3 regions of the Streptomyces sp. RLA131 genome follow, and region 3 is predicted to be linked to each of the others. Evidence: riboswitches for the same ligand, from Rfam matches in the RefSeq annotation. Region 3 holds a riboswitch; each other region holds the start of a gene.

Region 1 (4,729 bases), 4.1 Mb from region 3:
GCGGTGGCGGCGGCGGCCAGCCGCTTGCTGCGCTCGGCCCGCTCGTGCACCGGCAGGCTCAGCGCGTCGTGCAGGGCCTGCGCGGTCGCCCGCAGGTCGTACGGGTTGATGACGAAGGAGTCCTCGCCCAGCTCCTCGTACGCCCCCGCCTCGCGCGACAGCACCAGGGCGACGCCCTCGTCGGAGACGACGGGCACCTCCTTGGCGACCAGGTTCATGCCGTCGCGGATGGGGTTGACCAGGGCCACGTCGGCGAGCCGGTAGGCGGCCAGGGAGCGGGCGAAGTCGTCCTTGACGTGCAGCATGACCGGCTCCCACCCGGGGGTGCCGAACTCCTCGTTGATCTCCTCGGCGACCTGGCGTACGTCGTCGGTGTACTCGACGTACACCGGCAGATCCTGCCGCGAGGGGTACGCGAACGCGATGTGCACGACGCGGCCCTGCCACTCGGGGTGGTCGCGCAGCAGCTGACCGTAGGCGAGCAGCCCGCGCACGATGTTCTTCGACAGCTCGGTGCGGTCCACCCGGACGATGACCTTGCGGTCCGGGCCGCCCACGGCCTCACGCAGCCCGGCCAGCCGCTCCTCGACATCCGCCCGGTGGGAGCGCTCACGCAGGAAGTCGGCGTCGGCACCGAGGCCGTGCACGCCGATCCGGGTGGTGCGGCCCTGGTACGTCACCGTCAGGGCGCCCTCGTCGCGGATCACGGAGGCGCCGAGCACGGTGGCGCAGCAGTCCGCGAAGGCGTTCGCCCAGCGCCTGGTCAGGAAGGCGGCGCGGTCCGAGCCGAGGATGCCGGTCAGCACCTCGGCGGCCACGTCGTCGGGCAGCAGCCGGAAGTAGTCCGGCGGGGCCCAGGGCGTGTGCGAGAAGTGCCCCACGCGCAGATCGGGCCGGCGGGCCCGCAGCAGCTTGGGCACCAGGGCCAGGTGGTAGTCCTGCACCAGCACCGAGGCGCCCTGGGCGGCCTCCTCCGCGAGCCCGTCGGCGAAGGCGGTGTTGTAGGCCTGGTAGGCCGCCCAGTCACCTCGGAAGTCCTCGTCGAAGACCGGCTCCAGCGGAGTCTGGAACAGGAGGTGGTGGACGAACCAGAGCACGGAGTTCGCGATGCCGTTGTAGGCGGCGGCGAAGGTCCGGGGCTCGATGTCGAGCATCCGTACCTGCTGGCCGCCGCTGTCCGCCGGGTCCAGCCGTCCGCCCTGCGCCCGCGCGACCGCCGTCCGGTCCCCGTCGCCCAGGGCGGCACACACCCACACGGCGTCCGCGTCGGGCCCGATCGCGCTCAGCCCCGACACCAGCCCCCCGCCGCCGCGCTTGGCGGTCAGCGAGCCGTCCTCCTTGCGGAGGGCGTACGAAACGGGGCCGCGGTTGGACGCGACCAGTACTCGGGCGGAGTGCTTGGCGACCATGCTGACCAGCCTAGCCGCGCCGGCCCGAACCCAAACGTCGAGCGCCGCCCCGCCCTCGCGGCTACGCCGCTCTGCGCGCCGCGTATTCGGGGACCGTGAGCATCGGGGGCCGCTCCTCCGTCGCGACGTCGTGGACGCGGGGCGTGAAGCCGCCCTCGGCGCGGTCGAACTGGGTCAGGACGGGCCGTACGAGGTGGCCCCGGGCGAGCCTGAGCTGCGCCGTGCGATAGATCGTCGCGGCCATCCGGCCGAGCGCCTGCCCGTCCTGGTGACGGTGGTGGCGGACACCGACGTCGACCTGGGCGAGGGCGTCCAGGCCCACCGTGTTGAGGGAGTCGATGAGCATGCCGAGCTCGACGCCGTAGCCCACCGGGAACGGCAGCTGCTCCAGCAGCGAGCGCCGGGCCGCGTACTCGCCGCCCAGCGGCTGGACGAAGCCGGCCAGCTGCGGCCAGTGCAGGTTGAGCAGGGGCCGGGCGACGAGCTCGGTGACCCGGCCGCCGCCCGCCGGGACGACGGTGCCGCCCGTTTCGAGGGGGCGGTCGTACATGGCCTTGACCAGCTGCACGCCGGGGTCGGTCAGCAGCGGGCCGATGATCCCGGACACGAAGCGCGCGTCGAAGTCCCGCAGGTCGGCGTCGACGAAGGCGACGATCTCCCCGCTGGTGGCGAGCAGGGACCGCCACAGCACCTCGCCCTTGCCGGGCAGGGCCGGCAGCCGGGGCAGCACCGCGTCGCGGTGCACGACGGTCGCGCCGGCGGCCTCGGCGACGGCGGCGGTACGGTCCGTCGAACCGGAGTCCATCACCACCAGCTCGTCGACGAGCGGTACGGCGTCACTCATCAGCTCACGGCGGATGGTCTCCACGATCGTCCCGACCGTGGACTCCTCGTTGAGCGCGGGCAGCACCACGCTCACCGTCCCGCTCGGGCCCGCCGACCGTTTCGCGGCGAGCAGGGTCGAGAGCGGCCTGCGGTCCGCGGACCACGACCGGCGCTCCAGCCAGTCGGCTACCTCGTCAAGCACGTGCGGCTCCGTTCTGTCGGAGTTGTCCCCCCTCCGGCAGGGCGGTCTGTCGCATCTGTCTCGATGGACGGACTGCCTATGACCAGGTTCGGGGTCGTCGGTTACAGTCTTGAACACGAGACATGACCATCGTATGTCCACGATGATCTGGGCTTGTTACGTCTTCGGACGACAAATGCGGTGGCCCTGTGCCAGTGCGTCACCGCCATACCGCTCATCCAGAGGGGCAGAGGGAACGGCCCGTTGAAGCCCCGGCAACCCTCCCGCCGACCGCGAGGTCCAGGTGGGGAAGGTGCCAATTCCGTCTCGCGGCGAAATGCGCCGCGGGGAAGATGAGGAGAAAGGGCCTCGCCTCCATGGCTGCGCAGACCATTTCCGCAGATCACACCTCTGTTTCCGCCGCTTTCGGCCCCGCTGTCGCGCTGTCCTGCCGCGAATGCGGCACGCGCTTCCCGCTGACGCCGATCTTCGCCTGCCAGGAGTGTTTCGGGCCGCTCGAAGTGGCCTACGACCTCCCCACCGGTGACCCGGAGCGGCTGCGCAAGCAGATCGAGGCCGGCCCGGACAACATCTGGCGCTACGCGCCGCTGCTCCCGGTCCCGGCCGACGTGACCACCAAGCCGAACCTGAACCCCGGCTTCACCAAGCTCGTCAAGGCCGACAACCTCGCCCGCGAGCTGGGCATCACCGGCGGCCTGCACATCAAGGACGACTCCGGCAACCCGACCCACTCGTTCAAGGACCGGGTCGTCGCCATCGCCCTGGAGGCCGCCCGCACCTTCGGCCTCACCACCTTGTCCTGCTCCTCCACCGGCAACCTGGCCGGCGCCGTCGGTGCCGCCGCCGCCCGCGCCGGCTTCCGCTCCTGCGTGTTCATCCCGCACGACCTGGAGGCCGGCAAGGTCGTGATGGCCGCGGTCTACGGCGGCCAACTGGTCGGCATCGAGGGCAACTACGACGACGTCAACCGCTTCTGCAGCGAGCTGATCGGCGACCCGATCGGCGAGGGCTGGGGCTTCGTCAACGTCAATCTGCGCCCCTACTACGGCGAGGGCTCCAAGACCCTGGCGTACGAGATCTGCGAGCAGCTCGGCTGGCGGCTGCCGGACAACATCGTCATCCCGATCGCCTCGGGCTCGCAGCTCACCAAGATCGACAAGGGTCTCCAGGAGCTGATCAAGCTCGGCCTGGTGGCGGACAGGCCCTACCGGATCTACGGCGCCCAGGCCGAGGGCTGCTCGCCGGTCTCCACCGCCTTCAAGGCCGGCCACGACGTCGTACGCCCGCAGAAGCCGAAGACGATCGCCAAGTCGCTGGCGATCGGCAACCCGGCCGACGGCCCGTACGTCCTGGACATCGCGCGCCGCACCGGCGGCGCGGTGGAGGACGTCACCGACGAGGAGTGCGTGGCCGCGATCAAGCTGCTGGCCCGTACCGAGGGCATCTTCGCCGAGACGGCGGGCGGGGTGACGGTCGGTGTCCTGAAGAAGCTGATCGACAGCGGCCTGCTCGACCCGGCCGAGGAGACGGTCGTCCTCAACACCGGCGATGGCCTGAAGACCCTGGACGCCGTGGCCGACACCACCGGGCCGACGGCCACGATCAAGCCCAGCCTCGACGCGTTCCGTGCCGCCGGCCTGTCCGGCTGACCCCGACTCCCGTCTGCCCGACTGAAGGTGAATCCCGAATCATGAGCGCTTCCGTCCGCATCCCGACCATCCTTCGCACCTACACCGGCGGACAGTCCGAGGTGCCCGCCGAGGGCACGACGCTGGCCGAGGTCATCGCGTCCCTGGAGGCGAACCACCCGGGCATCTCCGCGCGGGTGCTCGACGACACGGGCAAGCTGCGCCGCTTCGTCAACGTGTACGTCAACGACGACGACGTCCGTTTCTCCGAGGGGCTGCAGACGTCCGTGGCGGACGGCGCGAGCGTCTCGATCATCCCGGCGGTCGCCGGCGGCTGCTGAGCCGGGCGCTGAGCCCGCGCTGAGCCCGCGCTGAGCCCGCGCTGAGCCCGCGCTGAGCCCGCGCTGAGCCCGCGCTGAGCCCGCTCAGAAGGTGCGCACAGGTGCCCCGTCCTCGGTGGTGAGGGCGGGGCACCTGTGTGCTGAGCGGTAGTTGAATGGCGGTACAGTGGCCGCAGAGACCCTGACAATTCCTTTCCGCGAGCGGCGATTTATCGCCAAATTCACGCGTTGAATGTCGTGTTGGTCAGTTATGTCCGGTCCGAGTTGCCCCGGATTATGTTTCAATTCCCCCTTTTTGTCGTTCTGTTGTGCCCAGAATTCTCG
Region 2 (4,729 bases), 5.5 Mb from region 3:
CGGGTCAGATTGCCGCAGAGCGTGCAGCGCCACCGCGTGGTCGCGGTCGGCAGGGGAACCGGCATCGCAGGGACCTCTTTCGTACTGTCCGGAAAGAACCGGCTCTGGTTTCCGGCCACCCTAAGGCCTGGACCGTCCATTGCGCTGCGGCGAGGCACCCTGTGCCCCTTACACCCCTTCCGTCATCATCGGTCCATGGTCATCCCGGTGTACGACAAGAACCCGGTCCGCCGCACACCCGTGGTGACGTACACCCTCATCGGACTGTGCGTACTGGTCTTCCTGGCCGGACCCCCGGCGACCGGGGCCGTGTGCCGGCAGGCCGTCTGGTTCGCCCACTGGGGCGTGATCCCCGACGAGCTCTGGAACGGCCGGCTGCCCGCCGCGCGGCTGACCCTCCCGCACGGCTGCCCCACCCCGGACTTCACCAAGTCACCGGTGCTCTCGGTGCTCACCGCCCTGTTCGTGCACGGCAGTTGGGTGCATCTGCTCGGCAACATGCTTTTTCTGCACGTCTTCGGCGACAACGTCGAGAACCGGATGGGCCGGGCACGCTTCCTGCTCTTCTACCTGGCCGCCGGCTATCTGGCCACCTACGGCTACGCCCTGGCCCACGCCGGCTCGACGCAGACCCTCGTCGGCGCCTCCGGGGCGATCTCCGGGGTGCTCGGGGCGTATCTGTTCCTCTGTCCGCGGGCCCGGGTGACCAGCCTCTTCCCCTTCCTGTTCTTCCTGCCGCTGCGCTTCCCCGCCTGGATGGTGCTCTGTTTCTGGTTCGTCCTGCAGTGGCTGGCGGCCCGGATCAGCCAGCAGGGCCCCGGGGTCGCCTACCTTGCACATGTCATCGGGTTCGTCTTCGGATTCCTGTGCACCTGGGTCTGCTTCCGGCGACCGCATAGGCTTGAGGCCGCCCCGCCGGGCGCACCCTCGGCCACCCAAGGAGATCTTCAGCCGTGATCACCGCGATCGTCCTCATCCAGACCAGCGTCGACCGTATCCCCGAGATCGCGGAGGCCATCGCCGCCCTGGACGGGGTCAGCGAGGTCTACTCCGTGACCGGCACCTACGACCTGGTCGCCATGGTCCGGGTGGCCCGCCACGACGACCTGGCCGACGTCATCCCCGGCCGCATCAGCAAGATCCCCGGCGTCGAGGCCACCGATACCCATGTGGCCTTCCGCACCTACTCCCAGCACGACCTGGAGGCCGCGTTCTCCATCGGCCTGGACGCCTGAGTCAGCCCCGGTCGGGCACGCAACGGCCTTCCTCGGTGCGGTAGTTCCAGGCGGCTCCGTCGCGTACCAGCTCCGCGACGGCCGCCAGGAACCGGTCGACGTGCTCGTCGGGGGTGCCGGCGCCGAAGGAGACCCGGATGGCGTTGAGGGTGGCGTCGCCACCGCAGTCACCGGGCTCGTCGCGGTCGCCGAGCAGCGTACGCACCAGCGGATGGGCGCAGAACAGGCCGTCGCGGACCCCGATGCCATACTCGGCGGAGAGCGCGGCCGCGAAGTGCGAGCTGTTCCAGCCCGCCACCACGAAGGAGATGACGCCGACGCGCGGGGCGTCGTCACCGAAGAGGGAGAGCACCTTCACCTGCGGCACCTCGGCCAGACCGGCCCGCACCCGGGCGACGAGGTCCTGTTCACGGGCGACGAGGTCCTCGAACCCGGCCTCGGTGAGGGCGCGGCACGCGGACGCGATGGCGTAGACGCCGATGACGTTGGGCGAGCCGGCCTCGTGCCGGGCGGCGGTCTCGTGCCACTCGACGTCCACCCGGCCGTCCTCGCCCCGTGCCACCCGGCGCGAGGCACCGCCGCCGGCGAGGTACGGCTCGGCGGCGCGCAGCCAGTCGGCCCGCCCCGCGAGCACGCCCGAACCGAACGGGGCGTAGAGCTTGTGGCCGGAGAAGGCCACCCAGTCCACGTCCAGCTCCGCCACGTCCACCGGGTGGTGCGGGGCCAGTTGGGCGGCGTCCAGGACGATCCGGGCGCCGTGGGCGTGCGCGGCGGCGGCCAGCTCCCGTACCGGCCACAGCTCGCCGGTGACATTGGACGCGCCGGTCACACAGACCAGCGCCGGACGGTCCTGATCGCGGCCGGCCGCCAGCGCCCGGGTCAGGACGGCGACGGCCTCGCCGGGGGTGCGCGGCGCGGGCAGGCAGGTCAGGTCGGTGTCGCGCCAGGGCAGCAGCGCGGCGTGGTGCTCGGTCTCGAAGACGTACACCTGGGTCCCGGCCGGGACGGCGGCGGCCAGCAGGTTCAGCGAGTCCGTCGTCGAGCGGGTGAAGACCACCTGGTCGTCCTCCCGGCAGCCCAGGAACTCCGCCACCGTCCGCCGGCTCTGCTCGAACAGGTCCGTGGACAGCTGCGACAGGTACCCGGCCCCCCGGTGCACGCTGCCGTAGTACGGCGCGTAGGCGGCGACGTCGTCCCAGACCCGCTGGAGGGCGGGGGCGCTGGCGGCGTAGTCGAGGGCCGCGTACGTCACCTCGCCGCCGGTCACCAGCGGTACGAGGACATCGCGGCCGAGCACGGGCAGCGGGGTGCGGACGGACTGGTTCACGGGAGCAGACATGACAGAACTCCTGGGGGCGGCAGAGCGTGAGCGAGCAGGGAAGTGCCCTCGGCGCGGCCGCGACAGGCACGGACAGAGCGACGGGAGGGCAGGGAAAGCCGAAAACCGGGCCTCGGGCCCTATCGCATTCGCTTGCTCATCAGAAGAACTCCCGGATCCGCGCTTGCCGTGAGCCTCGCTGCTCACGGCCTGGTCATCACCCGGGGCACCCCGCCGCAGAAGGAGGGTTGCCGGACAGCGAGCCGGGGCTTGTGCGCTGTCACTCGTGACCTGCCGAAAATCATGCCACACGCGCTCCGCCGCGCAAGCGCCGGTCCGTATCGCGGACACCACGCTCCCCGTTCGCCGGACCGGCCGCGGAATCGCCCGGCCGGCGAACGGGGACAAGCGCGGCCACGGCACCGGCCGCGCCTTGGTACTGCCTGCGCCTTGGTACTGCCTGCGCCCTGGTACCGGCTGCGCCCTGGTACCGGCCGCCCCCTGGTACCGGCTACGCCTTGGTCGCCGCCGCCCAGCGCTCCAGCGTGCCCGCGGCCGAGCCGGAGTCGATCGACTCGGCGGCGCGGGTCATCGCGCGGCCGATCTGCTCGGTCAGCGTGCCCTCGCCCGGCTCGAACGCGACCAGCGCCGCAGCCGAGTTGAGCAGCACCGCGTCCCGTACCGGCCCCGGCTCACCGGCGAGGACCCGGCGGGCCACCTCCGCGTTGTACGAGGCGTCGGCGCCGCGCAGCGCCTCGACCGGCACCAGCTCGATGCCCACGTCACGTGGGTCGAAGGGCACCTGCGTGACGGCGCCGTCCCGCACCGTCCACACCTGGGAGGTGGCGGTCGTGGTCAGCTCGTCCAGCCCGTCGTCGCCGCGGAAGACCAGCGCCGAGGAACCCCGCTTGGCCAGTACGCCGGCCATGAGCCCGGCCATCCGGGTGTCGAAGCAGCCGATCGCGGAGGCCGTCACCCGGGCCGGGTTGGTGAGCGGGCCGAGGATGTTGAACGAGGTCGGCACGCCCAGGTCCCGCCGGACCTTGCCCACGAACCGCATGGCGGGGTGGAACTTGGCCGCGAAGCAGAAGGTGATGCCGGTCTCCTCGACGATCTCGGCGACCCGCTGCGGTGACAGCTCCAGGTTGATCCCCAGCCGCTCCAGTACGTCGGAGGATCCGCTCGCCGAGGACGCCGCCCGGTTGCCGTGCTTGACCACCCGGACCCCGGCGCCCGCGATGACGATCGCCGACATCGTGGAGATGTTGACCGTCTTGGCGCGGTCGCCGCCGGTGCCGACGATGTCGACGGCCGGTCCGGGGATCAGCAGCGGCTCGGCGTGCGCGTACATCGCCTCGACGAGGCCGAGCACCTCCTCGACCGTCTCGCCCTTGGCGCGCAGCGCCACCATGAAGCCGGCGATCTGCGCGTCGCTCGCCTCACCGTTCATGATCCGGTTCATCGCCCACGCGGTGTCGGCGGCGGTCAGGTCCTGCCCGGACAACAACGCGCTCAACAGGTCGGGCCAGCTCATGAACCGCTCCTCGCTCCCAGTGACGGACGTCTGCGAAGCCTATCGGCGCCGGGGCACGGCAAAGGGCCCCGTCCAACCCACGGACGAGGCCCTTCCCGGTGGCACAGCGCTACGGAGTCAGTGGTGGCCGTCGCCGCTCATGATCTCCTTGTACTCCTCGCCGGTCGGCTTCGGGATCTGCGTGTCCCTGCCGTACAGGCTGTGGGACAGCTTCGACCGGAGCTTCGCGATCCGTCCGGCCTTGCGCTCGACACCGTTCTCGTCGACCTCGGGCCCGATCTCCAGCGGCCGCGGCTGGTCGTGCTGCGTGAGCGTGTACAGCGCGCCCTGCGGCAGGGGCTCGTGGATCTCGATGAACTCACCGTGCGGCAGCCGCTTGATGATGCCGGTCTCGCGGCCGTGCAGCACCTTGTCGTGGTCCCGTCGCTGCAGGCCCAGCGCGATCCGCTTGGTGGCGATGAAGACCAGCACCGGCAGCACGAACACACCGATCCGGACGATCCACGTGATCGTGTTGATCGACAGGTGGAAGCGGGTGGCGAACAGGTCGTTGCCACCGCCGACCATCAGGATGATGTAGACGCTTATCCACGCGGCACCGATGCCGGTACGGACCGGCTTGTTGCGCGGGCGGTCCAGCAG
Region 3 (4,729 bases):
AGGCGTCCCAGGAGGTGACGACGTTCCAGGCGGCGCGGCCGCCGGAGAGGTGGTCCAGGCTGGCGAACTGGCGGGCCACCTCGTACGGCTCGTTGAAGGTGGAGTTGATGGTGCCGGTCAGGCCGAGGTGTTCGGTGACGGCGGCCAGCGCGGACAGCACGGTGAAGGTGTCGGGCCGGCCCACCACGTCCAGGTCGTAGATCCGGCCGCCCTGTTCGCGCAGCCGCAGGCCCTCGGCGAGGAACAGGAAGTCGAACTTGGCGCGTTCGGCGGTCCGCGCGAAGTGCGCGAAGGAGCTGAACTCGACGTGGCTGCCCGCCTCGGGGTCGCTCCACACGGTGGTGTTGTTGACGCCGGGGAAGTGGGCCGCGAGATGGATCTGCTTCAGGGGCTTGCTCATGGTCGGAAGATCCCTCCGGCTCAGACGGTGGCGTAGCGGTTGGCGGGGCGGGCGAGTCCGAGCAGCCCGCGCAGGGTGTCGGCCTCGTACGCGTGCCGGAAGGCGTCGCGGCGCCGGAGTTCGGGCACCAGGCCCCGGGTGACGGCCTCCAGGTCGCGGCCGATGGCGCCGGGGCGCAGCCGGAAGCCGGTGAGTCCGGCCCGCTGCCAGTCCAGGAGGAGGTCGGCCAGTTGCCCGGGGGTGCCGGTGAACACCTTCGCGTCGCTGGTGTACGGGTGGCCCGCGAGGCCGTCCAGGCGTGCCTTGCGGTCCGCCGCCGCGCCGGGTTCGTCGTCGAGGAACACCACGAGGTCGCCGAAGATGTGCACGGTTTCGTCCGCCCGGCCGGCCTCGGCCTGCGCGGCGCGGATCTCGGCGACGACGGCACGGGCCTGGTCGCTGTCGTGGGGGGTCACATAGCCGATGTCGGCCGACCGGCCGATCAGCCGGTACGGAACGCTCGCGTGCCCCAGCGCGCTGACCGGCGGCTGGCCCTGGGGCGGCCGGGGGGTGATCGAGGGGCCCTTGACGCTGAAGTGCCGGCCCTCGAAGTCGATGTAGTGCAGCTTGTCGCGGTCAACGAAGCGCCCGGTGGCGGCCTCGCGGATCTCCGCGTCGTCCTCCCAGCTGTCCCACAGGCGGCGTACCACCTCGATGTGGTCGGCGGCCTCGTCGAACAGCTCGGCGATCAGCTCCTGTACGACCGGGTCCGTCAGGGCCGCCGCGTTCTGGAAGGCCTCGGCCGGCAACTGCGGCAGCGTACGGCGGCCCAGGTGCGCCGCCTCGTGCCGGCGGGACGACACCTGGACCCGCAGGCCGGCGCGGCCGGTGCTGACGTAGTCCAGGGTGGCGATCGCCTTGGAGATGTGGAACGGCTCGGTGTGGGTGGCGACGACGGTCGGTACCAGTCCGATGTGGCGGGTCAGCGGTGCGACGCGGGCGGCGATGAGCACCGCGTCCAGCCGTCCGCGGACCTCGTCGGTGCGCCCGTCGGGTTCGGTGGGCCGGGAGGACTGGAGCCCGAAGGCGTCCTCGAAGGTGACGAAGTCCAGCAGTCCGCGCTCGGCCTCGGTGACCAGGTCGGTCCAGTAGCCGGCCGTGAGCAGGTCCTGGGGGCGGGCCTCGGGCTCCCGCCAGGCGGCCGGGTGCCAGCCGGCCCCGTCGAGGGCGACCGCGAGATGCAGCGGCGCGGGCGGGGACGCGGGTGAGGAGGGGGAATCCGTTGAAGCGGGGGAAGGGGGTGCTGCGGACATGAAGGGGGCTGCCTTCCTGATCGACCGTACGTGAACGCCGGACCGTGAACAGGAGGGTCCGGCGGCGGGGAACAGGTCAGGAACAACAGAGCGCGCCGGCGACGCGCTGGAGGTCGATGTGGTGCCGGGAGTACAGGTGGACGCAGCCGCGCGGGGCGAGAACGGTGACGACGAAGCGGCTCGGCACGGGTCGCACCACCATCACCTCCACCCCTCCGGCTCGGCGGGCCCGGGGGCCGCACCGGCATCGCGCTTGCGGGCCCCGTACGGACCCGCCCGGTCGTCACCTGGAGCACCCCGCCGCGTAGGAGGGTTGCCGGTCAGCAAGCCAGGGCTTGACGCTGACGCTCGTAACCTGCCGGGAACGCTACGCGAGGCCGCAGCACCGCGCAATCCCCGGAAGATCAAGCTCGCACTGTGACCTCAAACACCGGGAGGACGGCGTCTATTCCGCGGGCCGTGTGACAGGTACGGCCTTCTTGACGGCCTGCCGGGGCGCACTCACACTGTTGGCGACGGTCACGATTGTCAGCGCTCACCGGGCAGTTCGGGCCCGGTCGGTCATCGGCCCCGGCCCGCTGACAGGCAACCCTTCCACCGCGACGGGGTGCCCCGGGTGACGACCGGGTCCCGCCGGTGCGGCGGGGCAAGTGCGGTCTCGTGATGCGCGAGGCCTCGACGGTGACGGGACCGGCGGAGATGCCCAGGACGGCCAGCACCCGCGCAAGCGCCCGCCGGGCCACCCGGCGGGTCTCTGCGAGCCGTGCCTGCTTCCTGACCAGGCGCCGTCACATCGATCTGCTGCGGCTCCGCAGCGCATGCGGTCCGACCGCCTGACCCGGTCCGGCCCCGTCCTGTCCTGACCCGCGTCCTGCCGGGTCGTCCGGGCCGCCACGGCAGTCCCGGGTCCAGGCGCGGCGAACCCCGCGCCCCGGACCCCCTCCGGAGCTCCACCACCCCCAGGGAGAGCCATGTCCGAGACAACTCTGCGCAGTTCGGTTCCGGCGGCGTGTCGCGACCTCCGCCCCGGCCGGCCCGTCCACGCCCCGCACTCACCGGCCCGCGTCGGCCAGCGCTTCCGCAACCGGATCGGCGCGAACCTCGGCGGGGGCTTCTACCCCGCCCCGCACCGCTACCTGGTGTACCTCTCCCCCGGCTGCCCGCTCTCGCTGCGTGTCTCCGTCACCCTGGACCTGCTCGGTCTGCGGGACTCGGTCGGCACCACGGCGCTGCCCTTCCCGGACCGCGCCGGTGGCGACCCGCTCGCGCCGCTGCGGGCGGCGTACGAGACCACCTGGCACCACTACAGCGGTCCGCTGACCGTGCCCGCGCTGAGCGACCGGTGGAGCGGACGGATCGTCAGCAACCACACACCGGACATCCTCCGGGACCTCGCGACCTGCTTCGGCGACCCGGACGCGGGCGGCCCCCGGCTGCGTCCGCGGGCCCTGGCCGCGGACATCGACGCCATCCGCGAACTCCTGGACGAGGACATCACCCAGGCCGCCCAGCGGGCCGGCGCGGCGCCGGCCGCGCACCGCACGGGGGAGGCGGCGGAGACGCTGCTGACGGCACTGGAGCTGCTGGACCGGCAGCTGGCCGCCGGACCGTATCTGCTGGGCGACGCCCTGACCGCGGCGGACGTGGACCTGTGGGTGACGCTCGTCCACCTCGAAACCGTGCACCGGCTCCACCTGGACGCCGACGCGGTCCACCGTATCGGCGCGTACGACCGGCTGTGGGCCTACGTACGGCGGCTGCGCGCGCACCCGGCCTTCGGCGGCAACCTCTGTCCGGAGCACATGGCGCGGCTGCACCGCGCGACCTGCCGGGGCCCGGAGTCCTCGGGCGCCGCCGTCGCGCTCCCCGGGGTACTGGGGGCGGGCCGGGGTTGAGGGCTGTCCCGTAATCCCCGGCCGCGAACTCCGGCAATGGCCGGCCGGCCACCGCACACCCCCACCCACCTGACCACGTCCGGCAGGCGTCAGCCGTCGCCCGCCCAGGCGGCGGACACACCCCTCCGGCTCCGAACACGACCTACCACCCACTACAGAACCTACGCGCGGGGCAGCGGGTGGGCGGCCAGGTCGTGCAGGATCTTGACGCGCAGCGGGTCGGTCGGGGGCAGGCCCAGGTCGTCGGTGATGGCCAGGGCCTGCCGGCGGGCGCGGTGGGCGGCGCTGTCGTCGGCGGCGTCCTCGTAGGCGTCGGCGAGGTAGGCCAGTCCGGCGGCCTCGCTGTGGACGTCGCCGGTCGTACGGAAGAGCCGGAGCGCCTCCTCGTAGCAGTGCACGGCCTCGGTGTGCTCGCCGAGCCGGCGGTGGATGTAGCCCAGGCTGTCCCAGGTGTGGGCCTCGCTGCTGAAGCTGCCGGTCAGCCGGGCCAGCTCCAGGGCCTGCTGACAGTACGTCAGAGCCTGGCGGTGGGAGCCGAGCTGGGAGTTGAACCAGCCCAGGTGGTTGAGTGCGGCGGACTGGCCGCCGCGGTCGTCGGCGGCCCGGTAGTGGCGCAGGCTCTCGTGGGCGTGGGCGAGTGCCTGCCGGGGGCGACCCTGGGCGCCGGCCAGCCGGCCCAGGTGCTGGTGGACCCGGGCCTGGCCGGCGTGGCCGCCGGCCGCCGCGAACAGGTCGAGGGCGCGCAGATAGTGGACGCGGGCCTCGTCGGGGCGTTCGAGCCGGTCGTGGGCGACGCCGAGGCCCCGGTGGGCACCGGCCTGACCGGCGGTGTCGCCGTCCCGTTCGGCGGCGGCCAGGGCGATGGTGTGGGTCTCGGCAAGGACCTGCCAGTGCCCCTGGAGGTCCAGGAACGTCGACATGGCGGCGGCCAGCTGCCAGGCGTGGCTGCGGGATTCCTTCGCCGCCCGTTCCACGGCGGCCGTCAGTATCCGGTGTTCGGCGCGGAACCAGGCCAACGCCGCCTCGTGGTCGTCGGGTTGTTCCGTGACGGCGCCCGGGTCGGCGGCCGGGTAGGCGATCAGGTCCAGCCTGCCGGTCAGCAGCGCGTCCGCGTTGCGGGCGGTGGACAGGTAGTGGCCGAG

Evidence for each region. Region 3 has a riboswitch for S-adenosylmethionine ahead of RWE79_RS36000 (putative leader peptide). Riboswitches for the same ligand answer to the same signal wherever they lie in the genome.
Region 1: linked by a shared signal. The riboswitch ahead of thrC (threonine synthase) and the one ahead of RWE79_RS36000 (putative leader peptide) in region 3 are both predicted to bind S-adenosylmethionine.
Region 2: linked by a shared signal. The riboswitch ahead of RWE79_RS11185 (aminotransferase class V-fold PLP-dependent enzyme) and the one ahead of RWE79_RS36000 (putative leader peptide) in region 3 are both predicted to bind S-adenosylmethionine.

The regions. Positions count from the first base shown of each region.
Region 1 is NZ_JBWDOQ010000002.1:3,605,916-3,610,644, reverse strand. Features, by position in the region: gene RWE79_RS17275 (alpha,alpha-trehalose-phosphate synthase (UDP-forming)) at 1-1,409, opposite strand, end outside; gene RWE79_RS17270 (glucosyl-3-phosphoglycerate synthase) at 1,471-2,436, opposite strand; SAM riboswitch class I at 2,648-2,775, shown strand; gene thrC (threonine synthase) at 2,793-4,085, shown strand; gene RWE79_RS17260 (ubiquitin-like small modifier protein 1) at 4,127-4,405, shown strand.
Region 2 is NZ_JBWDOQ010000002.1:2,242,091-2,246,819, forward strand. Features, by position in the region: gene RWE79_RS11170 (hypothetical protein) at 1-65, opposite strand, end outside; gene RWE79_RS11175 (rhomboid family intramembrane serine protease) at 196-957, shown strand; gene RWE79_RS11180 (Lrp/AsnC family transcriptional regulator) at 954-1,235, shown strand; gene RWE79_RS11185 (aminotransferase class V-fold PLP-dependent enzyme) at 1,237-2,574, opposite strand; SAM riboswitch class IV at 2,729-2,845, opposite strand; gene trpD (anthranilate phosphoribosyltransferase) at 3,065-4,087, opposite strand; gene qcrB (cytochrome bc1 complex cytochrome b subunit) at 4,205-4,729, opposite strand, start outside.
Region 3 is NZ_JBWDOQ010000002.1:7,751,360-7,756,088, reverse strand. Features, by position in the region: gene RWE79_RS36010 (NtaA/DmoA family FMN-dependent monooxygenase) at 1-400, opposite strand, end outside; gene RWE79_RS36005 (LLM class flavin-dependent oxidoreductase) at 421-1,692, opposite strand; gene RWE79_RS36000 (putative leader peptide) at 1,769-1,894, opposite strand; SAM riboswitch class IV at 1,937-2,048, opposite strand; SAM riboswitch class IV at 2,210-2,351, shown strand; gene RWE79_RS35995 (glutathione S-transferase C-terminal domain-containing protein) at 2,664-3,587, shown strand; gene RWE79_RS35990 (AfsR/SARP family transcriptional regulator) at 3,749-4,729, opposite strand, start outside.